DNA from 3 places in the Massilia sp. BGA-UO-ETr-WB1 genome. Region 3 is predicted to be linked to each of the others. Evidence: riboswitches for the same ligand, from Rfam matches in the RefSeq annotation. Region 3 holds a riboswitch; each other region holds the start of a gene.

Region 1 (6,123 bases), on a different contig from region 3:
GCCGCTGGCCGTGGCCGGCCTGGTGCAATTGGGCGCCCCCGCCACCTTGCTGCTGGCGCTGCTGGCCGTGGCGCTGGCGTCGCTCGCCTTCTACCTGCTCGCCATCCGCGCCCAAGTTTCCAGGGAGTAGCGTGCGCCGCCGCCGCGCCCGGCTCACTACCATGGCCACATTGCAAACCATGCGGAAGGCCAGCCATGTCTGCGACAGTGGGCGATTTCCTCTTGCAGCGCCTGGGGGAATGGGGCGTGCGGCGGGTGTACGGCTATCCCGGCGACGGCATCAACGGCATCGTCGGCGCCTTCGGGCGGCAGGAAAAGATTGCATTCATCCAGCCCCGCCATGAAGAAATGGCCGCCTTCATGGCCACCGCCCACGCCAAGTTCACCGGCGAGACCGGCGTGTGCCTGGCCACCTCCGGCCCCGGCGCCATCCACCTGCTCAACGGCCTGTACGACGCCAAGATGGACCACCAGCCCGTGGTCGCCATCATCGGCCAGCAGGCGCGCATGGCCATGGGCGGCGACTACCAGCAGGAAGTGGACCTGCTCTCCCTGTTCAAGGACGTGGCGCACGAATACGTGCACGTGGCGAACGACCCGGCGCAGGTGCGCCACCTGATCGACCGCGCCATGCGCATCGCCAAGGAGCAGCGCACCGTCACCTGCATCATCTTCCCCAACGACGTGCAAGACCTGCCCGCCGTGCCCAAGCCGCCGCGCGAGCACGGCTCGCTGCACAGCGGCATCGGCGCGCTGAGCGCCAGCGTGCAGCCGTCGATGGAAGGCCTGCAGCACGCGGCCGGCATCCTCAACGCCGGCGGCAAGGTCGCCATCCTGGCCGGCGCCGGCGCGCTGCACGCCACCGACGAACTGATCGCCGTGGCCGACCTGCTGGGCGCAGGCATCGCCAAAGCCCTGCTGGGCAAGGCCGCCGTGCCGGACGACCTGCCCTATGTGACCGGCTCCATCGGCCTGCTCGGCACGAAACCCAGCCACGACATGATGAACGGCTGCGACACGCTGCTGATGGTGGGCTCGTCCTTCCCCTACGCCGAGTACCTGCCGAAAGAAGGCCAGGCGCGCGGCGTGCAGATCGACATCGACGCGCGCCGCACCAGCCTGCGCTATCCGATGGAGCTGAACCTGGTGGGCGACGCCAAGGCCACCCTGGCCGCACTGATCCCGCTGCTGCACCGGAAGACCGACCGCAGCTGGCAACAGCAGATCCAGGAAAATGTGCAGCGCTGGTGGCACGTGCTGGAAGCGCGCGCCATGAACGAAGCGGACCCGGTCAATCCGCAGCGCGTTTTCTGGGAACTGTCATCGCGGCTGCCGGACAGCGCCATCCTCACCATCGACTCCGGCTCGTCGGCCAACTGGTACGCGCGCGACGTGCGGCTGCGGCGCGGCATGATGGCCAGCCTGTCCGGCGGACTCGCCACCATGGGTCCGGCCGTGCCCTACGCCATCGCCGCCAAATTCGCCTGGCCGGACCGGCCCGTGATCGCGCTGGCCGGCGACGGCGCGATGCAGATGAACGGCATCAATGGGCTGATCACCGTGGCTCGGCTGTGGCGGCAGTGGGCGGATCCGCGCCTGGTGGTGATGGTGCTGAATAACGGCGACTTGAATCTGGTGAGCTGGGAGCAGCGCGGCACCAGCGGCGATCCGCGCTATGCGCCGTCGCAAGGGCTGCCTGATTTTCCGTATGCCGCGTACGGCGAGCTGCTGGGCCTGAAAGGCATCCGCGTCTCGCGCCCCGAAGACGTCGGCCCGGCCTGGGACGAAGCGCTGCGCTGCGACCGGCCCTGCGTGCTTGAAATGGTGACCGACCCGAACGTGCCGCCGCTGCCGCCGGACGTATCCCTCAAGCAGGCCCGCGCCTACTTCTCGGCGCTGCTCAAGGGCGACCCGGACTCGATTGCCATCATCAAGGCGACCATCAAGGAGACGTGGGATTCGTGGTTCCCGCCCAAGACCTGAGGTAGTGTCCAAGCATGAAAGTGCTACTCGCCTCTGCCGGCATGGGCAGGGTGCGTGTCCTGTTTTTCGGTTTTACTAAAATGTGCTAACCACTACTAGCTAGTGCTACCTAGTGCTATCCATCGATATTTTTGCGAGACGCGGATTAAAACAAATTACGTTTACGTAAACGTCACTTGTTGTGCTAATCTTTATTTAACAGGTGCGCCGGGCAAGTTCTTGTCCGGCGTTAAACGGGAAAGTGGTCGGCGCGCACCGAACAACGCGCGCTCCAAGCCCCTGCTGCCTCCGCAACGGTAGGCAAGTGCGGCTGCTTCATCCATGCCACTGGTCCACGAGACTGGGAAGGCGAAGCAGCAAGACTTGCAAGCCCGGATACCGGCCTGTTGATCTTCAGCGCCGCCCGCTCCATGGCGGCGCCGGGTCTGGTCACGTGCGGAAGGCGCGTGACGGGTGCCGCGCGGCGGGAGACGCCGCACGGCTTACTTTGCAGACTGGCGGCGCAACGCGCGCAGAGACGCAGGCGCGCCGCCCATCAAGGAACGCACACCATGGCTACTGCTATCCCTACCGTCAAACTCCTCATCAACGGCGCTTTCATCGATTCGCGCACCGAGCATTGGAGCGACGTCGTCAACCCCGCCACCCAGGAAGTGATCGCCCGCGTGCCGCACGCCACGCCGGACGAGATGGCGCAAGCCGTTGCCGCCGCCAAGGCCGCTTTCCAGACCTGGCGCAAAACGCCGATCGGCGCGCGCGCCCGCATCTTCCTCAAGTACCAGGCGCTGATCCGCGAGCACATGGCCGAACTGGCGGCCCTGCTCACCGCCGAGCAAGGCAAGACCCTGGCCGACGCCGAGGGCGACGTGTTCCGTGGCCTGGAAGTGGTGGAGCACGCGGCCAACATCGGCCAGCTGCAGATGGGTGAACTGGCCAGCAACGTGGCCGGCGGCGTGGACACCTACACCGTGCACCAGCCGCTGGGCGTCTGCGCCGGCATCACGCCGTTCAACTTCCCTGCCATGATCCCGCTGTGGATGTTCCCGATGGCTATCGCATGCGGCAATACCTTCATCCTCAAGCCTTCCGAGCAGGATCCGATGGTGACCATGCGCCTGGCCGAACTGGCGCTGCAGGCAGGCATTCCGCCCGGCGTGCTGAACGTGGTGCACGGCGGCGCGGACGTGGTGAACGCCATTTGCGACCATCCCGACATCAAGGCCGTGTCCTTCGTCGGCTCCACCACGGTGGGCACGCATGTGTACCAGCGCGCCACCCTGGCGGGCAAGCGCGCGCAGTGCATGATGGGCGCGAAGAACCACGCCATCGTACTGCCGGACGCGCACCGCGAGCAGACCCTGAACAACCTGGCCGGCGCCGCTTTCGGCGCGGCGGGCCAGCGCTGCATGGCGCTGTCGGTGGTGATCCTGGTGGGCGAGGCGCAGCAGTGGCTGCCGGACCTGGTGAAGAAGGCGCAGACGCTGTCCATCAACGCCGGCGCGGAACCGGGCACCGATATCGGCCCGCTGATCTCGCGCAAGGCCAAGGCCCGCGTGCAGCAGCTGATCGGCCAGGGCATCGAAGAAGGCGCGCAGCTGGAGCTGGACGGTCGCGCGCCCACCGTGCCGGGCTACGAGAGCGGCAACTTCGTCGGCCCCACCGTGTTCTCCGGCGTGACGCAGGACATGGCGGTCTACAAGGAGGAGATCTTCGGCCCGGTGCTGTGCGTGATGCACGCCGCCTCGCTGAAGGAAGCCATCGCCATCATCAACGCCAACCCGAACGGCAACGGCACCGCGCTGTTCACGCAGTCCGGCGCGGCGGCCCGCACCTTCGAGGAGGACGTGGACGCGGGCCAGGTCGGCATCAACGTGCCGATTCCGGTGCCGGTGCCGCTGTTCTCCTTCACCGGCTCGCGCGGCTCCAAGCTGGGCGACCTTGGCCCCTACGGCAAGCAGGTGGTGGCCTTCTACACCCAAACCAAGACCATCACCGCGCGCTGGTTCGACGACGCGGCGGTGACAGGAGGCGTGAACACGACCATCTCGCTCAAGTAAGGAGGCTGTCATGGACTTCGAACTGAACGAGGACCAGCGCGCCTACCAGGACGCCGCGCGCCAGTTCGCCGCGCGCGAGATGGCGGCGCAGGCGGCGCGCTGGGACGCGGAGGGCATCTTCCCGCGCAAGACCATCGCGCATGCCGGCGAGCTGGGGTTCTGCGGCCTGTACGTGCCGCAGGCCATGGGCGGCCTGGGCCTGTCGCGGCTGGACGCCACCGTGGTGTTCGAGGAGCTGGCGCGCGCCTGCCCTTCCACCACGGCTTATCTCACCATCCACAACATGGCCAGCGCCATGATCGCGCAGTGGGCGCAGCCCGAGGTGCGCGAAGAATGGATCGCCGACCTGGCGGCGGGCCGCAAGCTGGCGTCCTATTGCCTGACCGAGCCGGGCGCGGGTTCGGACGCGGCTTCGCTCACCACGGCCGCCGTGCGGGATGACGGCGGCTACCTCATCACCGGCGGCAAGGCCTTCATCTCCGGCGCGGGCGCGACGGACGCGCTGGTGGTGATGGCGCGCACCGGCGGCGCGGGCGCGGGCGGCATTTCGGCCTTCGTGGTGCCGGCCAACAGCGCCGGCATCACCTACGGCCGCGAGGAGGAGAAGATGGGCTGGAACAGCCAGCCCACGCGCGCCATCAGCTTCGACGGCGTGCGCGTGCCCGTTTCGCACCTGATAGGCCGCGAGGGCGACGGCTTCAAGCTGGCCATGCGCGGGCTGGACGGTGGCCGCATCAACATCGCCACCTGCTCCATCGGCGCGGCGCAGGCGGCGCTGAACAGCGCGCAGCGCCACATGGGCGAGCGGGTGCAGTTCAAGCGCGTGCTGGGCGACTTCCAGGCCTTGCAGTTCAAGCTGGCCGACATGCAGACCGGCCTGGTGGCGGCGCGCCAGATGGTGCGGCTGGCGGCCACCAAGCTCGACGCGGGCGCGGCCAACGCGGGCATCTACTGCGCCATGGCCAAGCGGCTGGCCACGGACACCGGTTTCACGGTCTGCAACGAGGCGCTGCAAATCCACGGCGGCTACGGCTACCTGCGCGACTATCCGCTGGAACGCTTCCTGCGCGACGTGCGCGTGCACCAGATTTTGGAAGGCACCAATGAAATCATGCGCGTCATCGTGGCGCGCCATTTACTGCAGCATGCACCAACCGAAGAAAACCTCTGAGGAGACCCTGTGACTACCTACACCAATTTGCAATTGCAGATCATGGAGCACACCGCAGTGCTCACGCTGGCCAACCCGCCGGCCAACACCTGGACCACCGACAGCCTGCGCGACCTGCGCCGCCTGGTGGAAGACCTGAATGCCAATCCGGATGTCTACAGCCTGGTGGTGACCGGCAGCGGCGCCAAGTTCTTCTCTGCGGGCGCGGACCTGAAGCTGTTCTCGGACGGTGACGTGGCGGTGGCCCACGAGATGGCGCGCCTGTTCGGCGCGGCGTTCGAGGCGCTGTCGGACTTCCGGGGCGTGTCGATTGCGGCAATCAACGGCTATGCCATGGGAGGCGGCCTGGAATGCGCGCTGGCCTGCGACTTGCGCATCGCCGAAACGCAGGCGCAGATGGCGCTGCCGGAAGCCACCGTGGGCCTGCTGCCTTGCGCGGGCGGCACGCAGAACCTGGCGTGGCTGGTGGGTGAAGGCTGGGCCAAGCGCATGATTTTGTGCGGCGAGCGCATCGACGCCGTCACAGCGCAGCGCATCGGCCTGGTGGAGGAAGTGGTGGAAACCGGCGGCGCCTTGCCGCGCGCGCTGGCGCTCGCCGCGCAGGCCGCCAAACAAAGCCCTGCCAGCGTGCAGGCGTGCAAACAGCTGATCCAGGGCGCGCGCCGCCAGCCAATGGCGCATGTGCTGCCGGCCGAGCGCGAAGCCTTCGTCGGCCTGTTCGGCGGCGCCAACCAGCGCGAAGGCGTGCAGGCATTTCTTGAGAAGCGCGCGCCGGTGTGGAGGCAGGCATGAACGGGGCGCCGGTACTGTTCCGCACCCTGCCCTGCCGCAGCCAGGGCGGCGGGGGCGCGCTGATCGGCGTGGCCACGCTGAACGCGCCGGGCACGCTGAACGCGCTGTCGCTGGACATGA
Region 2 (6,123 bases), on a different contig from region 3:
TGGCCAGCGCCAGCGCGAACAGCAGCGCGGCCAGGGCGTCGGCAAGGACGCGCAGGAATCGCCCTTCATCGGGCGTGATGGCGCTGTCGGCGCCGCTGCCGGCGATGTGTTGCAGCGTGTTGCCGAAGCCGAGCGCGGCGCCCAGCGGCACCACGGCCCACAGCAGCATGCGGAACATGCGCGGATATTCGGCCACGGCGCCGGCGAACAGCTCGCGCCAGCCCGGCACGCCCTCGAAGCGCGCGGCGGTGGCGACGGCGCCGGTCAGCAGCGGCGAGAGCAGCAGCGTGAGCACCAGCGCGGTGCCGGCGCCCAGCTTCATGGCCAGCGGGTTGCGCGCCGGGTCGCTCATCAGGTCGGCGATGTTGGACAGGTCGAGCCGCTGCGCCAGTTCGGCCGCGTGCACGGAGTGGTCGAAGGAGGCGCTGAAGTGGCTCCAGAACGGCAGCGCGAGCGCCAGCGTGGGCAGCAGCAGGGCGATGGTCCACAGCGCCAGCAGGCGCCATTGCAGCGCGGCGCGCGCGGCGTGCAAACAGGTTGCGGTCAGTTTCATATGGCGGCGATCAGGGTCAGGATGGTTTGCGCGAGCGCGGCCAGGTCGAAGGTCCAGCGGCGCGAGGCGGCGCCGTCGGCCTTCAGCGTGCGGCTGTCGTCGAGCTTGTTGGTGTCCAGCAGGTGCTTGCGTTCCGGGTCCAGCTGGGCCGACACGGCCTTGGCCGGCTTTTGCCATACGAAGCGTTGCCAGCGTTCGCCGTTCTGCGGGTCCCACTTGACGGTTTCGCTGCTGCCGTCGGCGAAGCGCACCAACAGCGTTTGCGGTACGGCCTCGCCGCGCCGGCGCACCACGACCTCGGTGAGGAAGGGATACGGGCCGGTACCGGCCTTGGCTTCCGGGTGCGCCTTGTCCCATTTTTCGCGCGCGGCGTCGATCTGCTGGTCCACCTGCTCCTGCGTCAGCGCCACACGCTTGCCGTTGACGATGCTGCTGCCCGGCTGCGGCAGCACTTCCTCGCTGCGGATCGATTGCACGCGGTCATCCACCTTGCCGGTGCGGTAGATCTGCTGCGCAAACACGCGCTCCACCACCGCGCGCTGGCCGCTGGCTTCGGCCAGCGTCTCGCGCAAGTCGGCGATGCTGGGGTGGCGGAAGCGCCAGCGCCTGTAGTATTCCTTGAAGGCTTGCTCGGTGGCTTCCTTGCCCAACTGCGCCTCCAGGTCGTGGAAGATGATGGCGCTGCGGTTGTAGGCCGGGCCGATGCCCTGCAGGCGCGAATACGCGTTCTGGCCCGCCGGATCGGCCGGGTTCTCGCGCACCGCGCCGCCCAGTTCATAGTGGAAGCCGTCGAAGCCCGGCGAGATGCCGACGGCGCGCAGCCACCACGGCGCCGGGTGGATCCGCTGCCCGCGCTCGCGCGCCATGCGCATGTTCCAGTATTCGTTCAGGCCTTCGTCCAGCAGCGGTTCCTCGAACTCGTTGGAAGCGAGGATGCCGTAGAAGTAGCCGTGGCCGAATTCGTGGATGTTGACCAGGTCCAGGTCGAATTCCTCCAGCGAGTTTTTCTCCACCTTGGTGAAGCTGTCGGCGGTGTAGAAGGTGGGGTATTCCATGCCCGCCGCCGCGCCGGCGTTATGCGGCGGCAGCACCACGGTCAGCGTCTTGTAGGGGTAGGGGCCCAGCGTCTTTGAGTAGTAGGTGAGCGCGTCCTGCGCGGCCTTCAGCGACGGCGCCGCGCTGGCCTTGAACTCCGGCGCGTACAGCACCTTGATGCTGACGGGCGGGCTGCCCGCGCCGCTCCAGCTGCCGGTCAGCGGCGGCGCGTAGCGCTTGTCTGCGGTCCAGGCGAAATCGTGCACGTCGCCTTGCACGTAGTGGTGGGTGAGCATGCCGTTCTTTTCCACCGGCGCGCCCTGCAGCTCGCCGGTGGCGCCCACCGTGTATTCCTTGGGCGCGGTGAGCTTCACGTCGAAGCTGCCGAAGTCGGCGTAGAACTCGGACTCGGCGTGGTACTCGTGCACGTTCCAGCGCGGCTTGGTGGCGCCGCGTTCGCCCGCCAGTTCCAGCACGCCGATCTTGGGGAACCACTGCGCCACCAGGTGGAAGCTGCCGAAGTAGCCGCTGCGCGCCAGCAGCCGTGGCAGCTGGCTGTGGAAGTCGATGGCGAGCGTGGTGCTGGCTCCCGCTTCCACCGGCTGCGGCAGGTCCAGGCGCACCACGGTGCGGTCGCCGGCCGGGCCGCCGTCCGGCTGCACGAAAGATTGCTCCACCTTGGCGCCGCCCTGCGTCACGCTGCGCAGGTCGATGTGGCCCCATTCGCCGTCCTTGGGGTCGGTGCTGAACATGCCCTGGCCGCCCATGGCGCGGTGTTCGGTGAAGAAGGTGGTGCCGGCGTGCTCGAAGGCGTTCAGGTAGAGGTGCAGGTAGACCGTGCGCACAGGGTGCGCGCTGCGGTTGCGCCAGGTGAGCTGCTGCTTGCCGTCCACCGTGTGCTTGACCGGGTCCAGCGTGGCTTCGATCTTGTAGTCCACCACGCGGTCCGACAGCGTCGGCTCGCTGCCGGTGCGCGGCCCGCCCCAGGCGTCCGGCGCGCTGGGCGTGGTCACGGCGGCAGCCTGCGCCGGGGCGAAGGGGATGCCGGTGTCCGTGTAGGGTTCCGGGATGGCGATGACCTGGACTTGCGCCAGGGCCAGCGCCGCCAGCGTGGCTGCGGCTGCCACGGCGGCGACGGCGGCGAGCTTGCGGTATGAGTGTGCGTTCATGCCCGCCACTATAAACCAAGCCCGTAATAAATTGCCAACGTTATCAACCTGATCGGCAGGAGTATAATGGCCGCGTTTTGGTGCCCGCGCCCATGTCCATGGACGCAGTTAAACGGGAAACACAAGGCAGCCAGCGCTCATCGGCAGCGCGGCGGCCAAGGTGTGCTGCCCCCGCAACGGTACGCAAGCGCCGCGCTGTAGAGTGCGCGGCAGGCTGGATCGACAACCACTGTGCAGGCAAGGCCTGCGCCGGAAGGTGATCCCGTCCCGTCTTGCCAGCCCGGATACCGGCCAGACAGGTGGAAGCGCGAACAGCCTTCCGTTGAATCCGCCCTGCGGGGACGCAGGCGGATGCTCACTACGCGTAAAGAACACAATGAACAACTCGAATTCCCGCCGTTCGCCGGCACCGATGGCGCTTGCCATTGCCCTGTGCTTCACCGCCGCCGCCCCGGTTGCCGCCCAGACCCCGGCGCAGGTGCTGGCCCCGGTAGTGGTCACCGGCGCCCGTTTCGACAGCGACCCGTCGCTGCTGCCCATCGGCGCCACCGTCATCAGCGCGGCCGAGATCCGCCGCTCCGGCGCCAGCGACGTGAACCAGGCCATCCGCAAGATCGGCGGCGTGCTGGGCCACCAGAGCCTGGACGGCAGCCCGGACTTCGCGCTGGACCTGCGCGGCTTCGGCACCAACAGCAGCCAGAACATGGTGGTGATGCTGGACGGCGTGCGCCTGTCCGAGAATGAACTGAGTTCGGCCATCCTGTCCACCATCCCGGTGGATTCGGTCGAGCGCATCGAGATCACGCGCGGCGGCAGCAGCGTGCTGTTCGGCGACGGCGCCACCGGCGGCGTGATCCAGATCGTCACCAAGCGTCCAGGCGCGCGCTCGGCGGGCACCCATGGCAGCGTGTTCGGCGAAGTGGGCCAGTTCGGCCTGCGCGAAGGCCGCGCGGCGCTGACGCATGGCGCGGGCAACTGGGCGTTCGACCTGTCCGGCGGCGCGCTGGACACCGATAACTACCGCGACAACAACGATTTCAAATCGCGCAGCGTGAACGCCGGCGCGCAGCTGGCCTTCACCGACGGCCGCGCCGGCGTACGCCTGTCGAGCACGCGCCAGGACTCGCGTTTCGCCGGCTCACTGACCCAGGCCCAGTTCGACGCCAACCCGCGCCAGGCCAGCACGCCGAAGGACTTCGGCTCGCTCGACAGCGACCGCTTCACCGCGTTCATCGAAGCCAAGGTGGCGGGTTACGACCTGGCCGCCGAGCTGTCGCACCGCCGCAAGGAGCTGGAAGCGACCTACATCTTCCCCGCCAGTACCTACCAAGTCGACTACGAAAGCAAGCAGACCCAGTTCTCGCCGCGCGTGCGCAAGCTGAGCCAGTTCGGCGGCCTGCTGAACGAAGCGGTGGTGGGCGTGGACTTCATCGACTGGACCCGCGACGTGAAGGGCGGCAGCCCGTCCAAGGCGACGCAGAAATCGAAGGCGCTGTACCTGCGCGACGAGGTCAAGTGGGAAGCCTTCCGCCTGGCCGCCGGCGTGCGCCGCGAGCTGTTCGACAAAGTCAACACCGACCCGTCGCCGTGGTCGGTGGCCAACTATGACGTCACCCAGGCCCAGAACGCCTGGGACGTGCAGGGCAGCTACGCGCTGTCGCCGAAAGCCACGCTGCACGCCAAGATCGGCCACAGCTACCGCGTCGCCAACGCCGACGAAAACGGCTACACTCCGCTGCCGGACACCGTACTGCAGCCGCAGACCTCGCACGACCTGGAACTGGGCACCACCTACACCGACGGCGGCAGCAAGCTGTCGGCGCGCGTGTTCCGCCACGAGCTGCGCAACGAGATCTTCTACGATCCGACCGCCGGCGCGTTCGGCTTCGGCGCCAACACCAACCTGGCGCCGACCAAGCGCCAGGGCTTCGAGCTGGACGCGAGCGCCGAGCTGGCGCGCGACTGGACCCTGAGCGGCCACTACCAGCGCGTGAAAGCCACTTTCACCGAAGGCGCCATCGCCGGCCGTGAAATGGTGCTGGTGCCGAAGAACGTGCTGAGCGCGCGCCTGTCGTGGACCCCGGCCGACGGCCAGACCGCCGACATCGGCGCGCAGTGGGTGGACAGCCAGCGTTTCGGTTCCGATTTCGACAACAGCTGCGCCGCGCGCATCCCGTCCTACACCACGCTGGATGCCCGCTACGCGCGCAAGTTCGGCGCCTGGGAAGTGGCGCTGTCCGGCCTGAACCTGACGGACAAGAACTACTACGGCATGGCGTTCCAGTGCAAAGGCGGCATTTACACCTCGGACGGCCGCCAGCTGAAGTTGTCGGCGCGCTACGAATTCTGAAGCGTCCCTCGATAAGCTGAATTAAGTGAAGCTTAAAATCCCCGCTGGACGGGGATTTTTTTCGCCCGGCCTGATGGCGGGCGCGAAAAAATGGTAATCTCGCGGCGTTTGCCACTCTTACTCTAGAAGGACCACTATGCGATTTCTGCGCCTGATCATTGCTGCCGCCGCCCTGTCGTTCACCGCTGCCGGCGCTTCCGCAGCCGAACCGAAGGAAGGGGTGGACTACACGACGCTGGCCTCGCCTGTGCGTACCGACACCGGCAAGAAGGTGGAAGTGATCGAATTCTTCATGTATTCCTGCCCGCACTGCAACTCCATCGAGCCGATGATGGCCGACTGGGTGAAGAAGCAGGGCGACAAGATCGCCTTCCGCCGCATCCATTTCCCCGCCGGCGGCCCGAACGATGCGCAGGCGCACGCCTACCTGACGCTGGAAGCGATGGGCAAGCTGGAAGAGATGCACAACAAGATCTTCCGCGCCATCCACGTCGACCGCAACCGCCTGAACAAGGACGATGCGATGACCGATTTCCTGGTCAAAAACGGCATCGACAAGGCGAAATACCTGGAATACTTTAATTCCTTCGCCGTGCAGACTAAAATGAAGCGTGCGGCCCAGGTGGTGAATTCGTACAAGGTGGAGAGCGCGCCGACCATCGTGATCGATGGCCGCTTCGTCACGTCGCCTTCGCAGGCCGGCCGTCCGGGCCAGTCGGAGATGGCGTCCCAGCAGGCGACGCTGCAAGTGATGGATTACCTGGTAGCCAAGGCCGCCAAGAAATAACGCGTTAATACGGTTAATACGATAAGCGAACAATGAGCGATACCGAAAAAGAAGTGATGGCGATGTACCGCGAGTCCGCGCCGGATGAGAACAAGCTGTTCTGGCGCAGCCACGTCAACCATGTTGCGTGGAGCTTGCTGTTGATCGTGATCGCCTTTTCGGTGTGGCTGATGATTGCGCTGGCCAACGCTGAGAACCAGCGCAACGCCTATGCCACCAAGAAATGCGA
Region 3 (6,123 bases):
GGAAGGCGCGCTCGCGCGCCAGTTCGGCCAGCGGCCAGTCCGGCAGGCTGCGGCCCTGGATGGACACGCCGCCTTCATCCAGCGGGATCAGCCCCGCCAGAGTGCGCAGCAGCGTGCTTTTGCCCGCGCCGTTGCGGCCGATCACGCTCCAGCATTCGCCGTCGCGCACTTGCCAGTCCAGTTTTTCGATCAGCGTGCGCGCGCCGATGCGCAGCGTCAGCTCATGGGTGGTGATCATGCGGGTGGCGGTCATTTCTGCAGCCTGTGGAGTTGGTACAGGAACACCGGGGTGCCGATCAGCGCGGTCACCACGCCCACCGGCAGCTGCAGCGGCGCGAACAGGGTGCGCGCCAGGGTATCGGCCAGCACCAGGTAGCCGCCGCCCGTCAGCATCGCCGCAGGGATCAGCACGCGGTGGTCCGGGCCGAAGGCGAAGCGGCAGGCGTGCGGCACGATCAGCCCCACGAAGCCCACGCTGCCTGCATTGGTCACTGCGCTGGCGGTCAGCAGGGCGGACACGAAGAACAGTCCCTTGCGCAGCGCGCCCACGTTGATGCCCAGCGTAACGGCCGCCTCGGCGTGCAGCGCCATCACATTGATGGCGCGCGCGCTGCGCAGCGCGAACAGCGTGGCGCCGGCCAGTACGATCCACGGTATCCAGCGCATCGGCGCCCCGGCCAGGTCGCCGATCAGCCAGAACACCATGGTGCGCAAGCGGCTTTCAGGTGCGATCGACAGCATCAGCGTGATCAGCGCCGTGCAGGCCGCCGTCAGGATCACGCCGGTCAGCAGCAGCAGGGCGGTGCCGCCTTCGGCCGCCGCGCCGCTGCGCATGTCGCGCCGCGCCAGGAAGTACAGCATCATGGACACCGCCACCGCGCCGCCGAACGCCGCCGCGTCCACCACCCAGGCCGCGCACATGAACATCATGGCCGCCAGCGCGCCCACCGCCGCGCCGGACGAGATGCCCAGCACGTAGGGGTCGGCCAGCGGGTTGCGCAGCAGGGCCTGCATCATCACCCCCGCCAGCGACAGCGCCGCGCCGGTGACGAACGCCGTCAGCGCGCGGCTGCCGCGCAGGTCGAGCAGGGTGGCGGCAAGGCTGTCGGCCTTGCCGTTCCACAGTTCGCCCAGCGCGCCGGGAATGTCGGACAGCGGAATGTGGACCGAGCCGGTCACGCCGGAGAACAGCAGGCTGCCGATGACGAACAGCAGCAGTCCGCCGGTGATGGCGCTTGCCCGCGTGCGCAGATTGGAGGGGTGTGGATGCATGGTGCTTTAAAAGACCCTTTTGTTTAACGCTTTACTTGATACCGTAACGAACTGCGGCGAAGAACTTGGCGCCCGGCGTGCCGTAGTTGCGCGCCACTTCGTAGTTCTTGTCGGCGACGTTGTTCAGGCGCGCCAGCACGGACCAGTCGCGCGCGAACTGCCAGGTGGCGTACAGGTTCAGCAGGCTGTAGCCGCCGAGGCGGTTGCGGTTGGCGGCGTCGTCGAAGCGGCGGCCGGAAACCTGCAGCTCGGCGCCCGCGGTCAGCGCGCCTGCGGCGTATTCTACGCTGGCATTGCCATGCTTCTTCGAGCGGCGCGCCAGCGATTTGCCGGTGGTCTCATCCTTCGGGTCCTGCCAGTCGGCGTTGGCGGCCACGGTGAACGCGCCGATGCGGCGGCTGCCGCTCAGCGATACGCCTTCCAGCATGGCGTGGTTCACATTGTAGGAGCAGCTGCCCTTGCGGGTGGGGTCCGGGCATGGCGTGGTGGTCACCAGCATGTCGGTCAGCTTGTTGCGGTAGATGCTGGCGCCGAATTCGGTCACGCCGTCGTCGTACTGCAGGCCTGCCTCTGCGTTGCGGCCCTGCTCCGGCTTGTTGTTCTCGTAGCCGAAGCCCGGATAGTACAACTCGTTGAAGGTGGGCGCGCGGAAGCTGGTGCCGAAGCTGGCGCTGACGCGCAGCGCGCTGCTGAAGCGGTAGCCGTAGCCTGCCGAGCCGGTGGTCTTGGTGCCGTACTGCGAGCTGTCGTCCGCGCGCAGGCCGAAGGTGGCCAGGTGCGCGCCGCGCTTCATGCTGTAGGCGCCGGCGTAGGAATCGGTCTTGCGGACCTTGCCCAGCGCGGGCGTGGAACCGGACACCACCTTCTCTTCGCGGTGGCCGAGCAGCAGCTGCAGCGTATCGTCGCCGATGCGGAAATCGTTCTGCCAGGTGACGTCGGTCTGCTTGCTGTCGATGCGGCTGTAGGCGCTGGCCACGCCGGTGTCGGAGATCGAGGTGTCTTCCGCCTTGGCCAGCTGCACGGTGCTGTACCAGTTGTCCATCACCTGGTTTTTGCTGAACACGCCCAGGTTGGACAGTTTGGTCTGGCTGCGCGTGTCGTAGCGGCTGGCGCCGCTGTCGAACCGGGCGTCGGTGCGGCTGTTGAGGAATACCAGGCCCAGGTCGTGGCCCTTGGCCAGCTCGAAGCCGAACTGGCCGGAAGTGCTGGTGCGGTCGTAGCCGTCATCGTCCGCGTTGAAGCTGCTGCTGCCAGGCTTGGTGGACGAGAAACCGTCCGATTTTTCGCGGCCGGCGCTGATGGCGTAGCTGAAGCTGTTGTCGCCTTCGCTGGCGCCGAAGATGCTGGCGTCGTATTTGCGGGTCTGGTCGCTGCCCACGCCGAAGGACGCGGACACGTTCTGCGGGCCGGCGCCCTTCCTGGTGAAGATCTGCACCACGCCGCCGATGGCGTCGGCGCCGTACAGGGAGCTCATTGGGCCGTACACGATATCGATGCGCTCGATGGCCTGCAGCGGAATCGCCGACCAGCTGGCGGTGCCGGAGGTGATGGAGCCGATGCGCACGCCGTCCACCAGCACCACGGTCTGGTTGGCATTGGCGCCGCGCAGGTAGACGCTGGAATTGGTGCCGGGGCCGCCGTTGCGGGCGATCTCGATGCCGCGCTGGCGCTGCAGCAGGTCGGTGATGGAGCCGGCGCCGGAGCGGGCGATGTCTTCCGCCTGCAGGGTGACGATGTCGCTCAGCACGTCGCGCTGCAGTTGCGACGAACGGGTGGCGGTGACGATCACGGCGTCCGATACGGTGGTCTGGGCGAAGGAAGGCGCGGCCATAGCCATGGCCAGCGACGTGACGGCCGCGTGCCGGATTACAGGAAAACTCATAGTAGTTCTTTGTATAGTATGCAACCAGCCTACTTCCCCGTGGGCTGGATTGAACAGATGCGCGCTGCGCATCCACCTGCTTTGGCCGGTATCCGGGCTCGCAAGTTGAACTGCCTTACCTTCCCATGCTGAGCACAGTGGTTTGTCGGAGGCAGCTTGTCGCCGTGGGCGACACTTGTTTACCGTTGCGGGGGCAGCACACGTTGGCCGTTTTCCTGGTAGGGGAGCGGCTTCGTGTTTCCCGTTTAACTGCGCGCATAGGCATGCGCGCGGGCACCAAAACCCGGCCATTATACGGACTTCAGGCGACGGCTTCCAGAATGACAGTCTCGCCGTAGGCGACCTTGTGCGGCGCGGCGGCGGCCCGCAGCGCGATTTCGGCCAGCGGCAACCCGGCGCGCAGGCCAGCATCCAGCGCCGCCAGCAGGCGGATCGTGCCGGCGTGGCAGATGATGGCGGCGGCTTGCGGGCCGCCCGCTTGCCCGCCATGCCGGCGCAGCAGGTCCGCGCGGAAGGCGGCTACCCGTTCGGCCACCTGCAGCACGCTCTCGCCGCCGCCGGGACGGTAGCAGGCCAGGTCCGCCGCCCAGGCATCCACCTCGGCGCGCGGGACATCGTCCCAGCTGCGCTGCTCCCAGGCGCCGAAATCCATCTCGGCCAGGCGCGCGTCCAGCGTGTGCGGGCCGAGGCGCTTGGCCAGCGCGGTGCAGCGCTGAAGGGGGCTGGAATAGAGCGGCGTGCCGGGCGGGATGCTGGCGCTGGCCAGCAGCGCCGCATGCACGCGCGCGATATCGTCCGGCGCGGCGGGCAGGTCGCTGCTGCCGTAGCACACGCCCGGCGCCACCAGCGGCTGCGGATGACGCACCAGGATCAGGCGCATGGCCCGCACCCTCTGTGGCGCCGCCGGGCCCGCGTGCTCATATCTGCCACGCGCCGTGTCCAAGGCCGGCCAGCACGCACAGGTAGATCAGCACTTCGGCCAACTGCTGCACCGCGCCCAGGCAGTCGCCCGTATAGCCGCCGATGCGGCGCGCGCATTTGCGGCCCAGCCATGCGGCGGCGGCCAGCGCTGCCGGCACGGCGGCGGCGATGGACTGCCACGGCAGCCATCCCATCGCGCCGATGATAGCCGCCGGCAGCGCCGCGCAAATGCAGGCAATGCCAAACTCCGCGCCGCTCATCTCTTGCGCCATGGGCTTGGACTTGCCCTCTGCACGCGCATACTCCATGCGCCAGATCAGCGACGTGGCCGCAAGGCGCGACAGCGGATGCGCCAAAAACAGCGCGGCCACCGCCACGGCGGGCGGCAGCATGGCCAGCGCGGCGCATTTCACCGCCAGCAGGCAGATGGTGCCGATCGCGCCGTACGCACCGATGCGCGAATCCTTCATGATCTCCAGCACGCGCTCGCGCGTCATGCCGCCGCCAAAGCCGTCGCACATGTCGGCAAAGCCGTCTTCATGGAAAGCGCCGGTGGCGTAGATGCCGGCCGCCGTCGCCAGCAGCACGGCAACCGGCGCGGGGAAGACGAAGGCCGCCGCCGCGTACACCGCCGCGGCGATGGCGGCCACCACCAGCCCCACCAGCGGGAAGTAGCGCGACGCATGGTGCAGCCACGCGGGATCGAAGCCCACCCAGCGCGGGATGGGCAGCCGCGTGAAGAATTGCAGCGCAATGAAGAACAGCCGCAGCTGATGCAGGGCGTAATGCATGGCCTGCCGCGCTTACTCGGACTTCTCGCTCACCTGGGCGGACTCGAAAGTCGCCATCTGGTTCACGAAATTGACCGCCGCGTGCAGCAGCGGCAGGGCCAGCGCGCTGCCGGTGCCTTCGCCCAGGCGCAGGCCCAGGTTCAACAGCGGGCGCGCGCCCAGGTTGGCCAGCATCTGTTTGTGGCCGCTCTCGTCCGAGCAATGCGCGAACACGCAGTAGTCGAGTATGGCCGGCTGCAGGCGCGCCGCCACCAGCAGCGCGCTGGTGACGATGAAGCCGTCGATCAGCAATACCTTGCGCAGCTCGGCCGATTTCAGCATGGCGCCCGCCATCATGGCGATCTCGAAACCGCCGAAAGCCGCCAGCACGTCCAGCGGATCGTTGGCATCGGCATGCTTCGCGGCGGCCGCCTCGATCACGCGCTGCTTGTGCAGCACGCCCTCGGCGGACAGGCCGGTGCCCGCGCCCACGCATTGCGCCACCGGGATGCCGGTCAGCTTGTGCATCAGCGCGGCGGCGGCAGTGGTGTTCCCGATGCCCATCTCGCCGAAGCCCACCACGTTACCCGCCAGGTCCGCAGCCAGCGCCGCGCCGTGCGCCAGCGCGGCGGCGCATTGTTCCGCCGTCATGGCCGGCTCCTGCGCGAAGTTACGGGTGCCGTGCGCCACCTTGCGGTCGTGCAGGCCGTCGCGCGCGCCGAAGTCATGGTTCACGCCGGCGTCCACCACGTGCAGCGCGCAGCCCATCTGCCTGGCGAATACATTGATGGCGGCGCCCTTGGCCAGGAAGTTCTCCACCATCTGCCAGGTCACGTCCTGCGGGTAGGCGGAAACGCCTTCGGCAACCACGCCATGGTCGCCCGCGAACACCAGGATCGCCGGACCTACTATAGAGAGTGCCGTTGTGCCCTGGATCAGGCCTATCTGTTTGGCCAGCGCCTCCAGTACGCCCAGGCTGCCGAGCGGCTTGGTCTTGTTATTGACGGCGCGCTCCAGCGCAGCGGACAGTTCGGCATTCGCGGTGGGGGAAATAAGCATGGGAGTTCATAGAGAAGGAAACGAGTTGCGATGGTACAGCTTGCCCTTGCGGAATGCGAGGGGCTTTGCTATAGTTCTGTCCCCGCGCTGCTGAGCACTGCTTGCAGCGTAGGAGAGAAAAGAAAACAGGGGTTGACGGATTTAACTGAAAGCCTCATAATCTTGCCTCTCTGCTGCTGAACAAAACGCTTCGGCAACAACGCAGAATTCTTTAAAAAT

The links. A riboswitch is a leader RNA that binds a small molecule or an ion and turns the genes downstream of it on or off. The one in region 3 is predicted to bind cobalamin.
Region 1: another riboswitch for cobalamin. It lies ahead of AC56DV_RS11980 (CoA-acylating methylmalonate-semialdehyde dehydrogenase); the one in region 3 lies ahead of AC56DV_RS04340 (TonB-dependent receptor plug domain-containing protein).
Region 2: another riboswitch for cobalamin. It lies ahead of AC56DV_RS23145 (TonB-dependent receptor); the one in region 3 lies ahead of AC56DV_RS04340 (TonB-dependent receptor plug domain-containing protein).

The regions. Positions count from the first base shown of each region.
Region 1 covers NZ_JCAQOT010000023.1:799,735-805,857, reverse strand. The annotation lists gene AC56DV_RS11990 (MFS transporter) at 1-130, shown strand, start outside; gene AC56DV_RS11985 (thiamine pyrophosphate-requiring protein) at 196-1,983, shown strand; cobalamin riboswitch at 2,167-2,384, shown strand; gene AC56DV_RS11980 (CoA-acylating methylmalonate-semialdehyde dehydrogenase) at 2,535-4,040, shown strand; gene AC56DV_RS11975 (acyl-CoA dehydrogenase family protein) at 4,051-5,211, shown strand; gene AC56DV_RS11970 (enoyl-CoA hydratase) at 5,221-6,003, shown strand; gene AC56DV_RS11965 (enoyl-CoA hydratase/isomerase family protein) at 6,000-6,123, shown strand, end outside.
Region 2 covers NZ_JCAQOT010000026.1:167,345-173,467, reverse strand. The annotation lists gene AC56DV_RS23155 (hypothetical protein) at 1-553, opposite strand, end outside; gene AC56DV_RS23150 (M1 family metallopeptidase) at 550-2,757, opposite strand; cobalamin riboswitch at 2,820-3,067, shown strand; gene AC56DV_RS23145 (TonB-dependent receptor) at 3,134-5,107, shown strand; gene AC56DV_RS23140 (thiol:disulfide interchange protein DsbA/DsbL) at 5,244-5,894, shown strand; gene AC56DV_RS23135 (hypothetical protein) at 5,927-6,123, shown strand, end outside.
Region 3 covers NZ_JCAQOT010000019.1:96-6,218, reverse strand. The annotation lists gene AC56DV_RS04350 (ABC transporter ATP-binding protein) at 1-238, opposite strand, end outside; gene AC56DV_RS04345 (FecCD family ABC transporter permease) at 250-1,272, opposite strand; gene AC56DV_RS04340 (TonB-dependent receptor plug domain-containing protein) at 1,304-3,154, opposite strand; cobalamin riboswitch at 3,221-3,450, opposite strand; gene AC56DV_RS04335 (histidine phosphatase family protein) at 3,456-4,034, opposite strand; gene AC56DV_RS04330 (adenosylcobinamide-GDP ribazoletransferase) at 4,072-4,866, opposite strand; gene cobT (nicotinate-nucleotide--dimethylbenzimidazole phosphoribosyltransferase) at 4,879-5,904, opposite strand.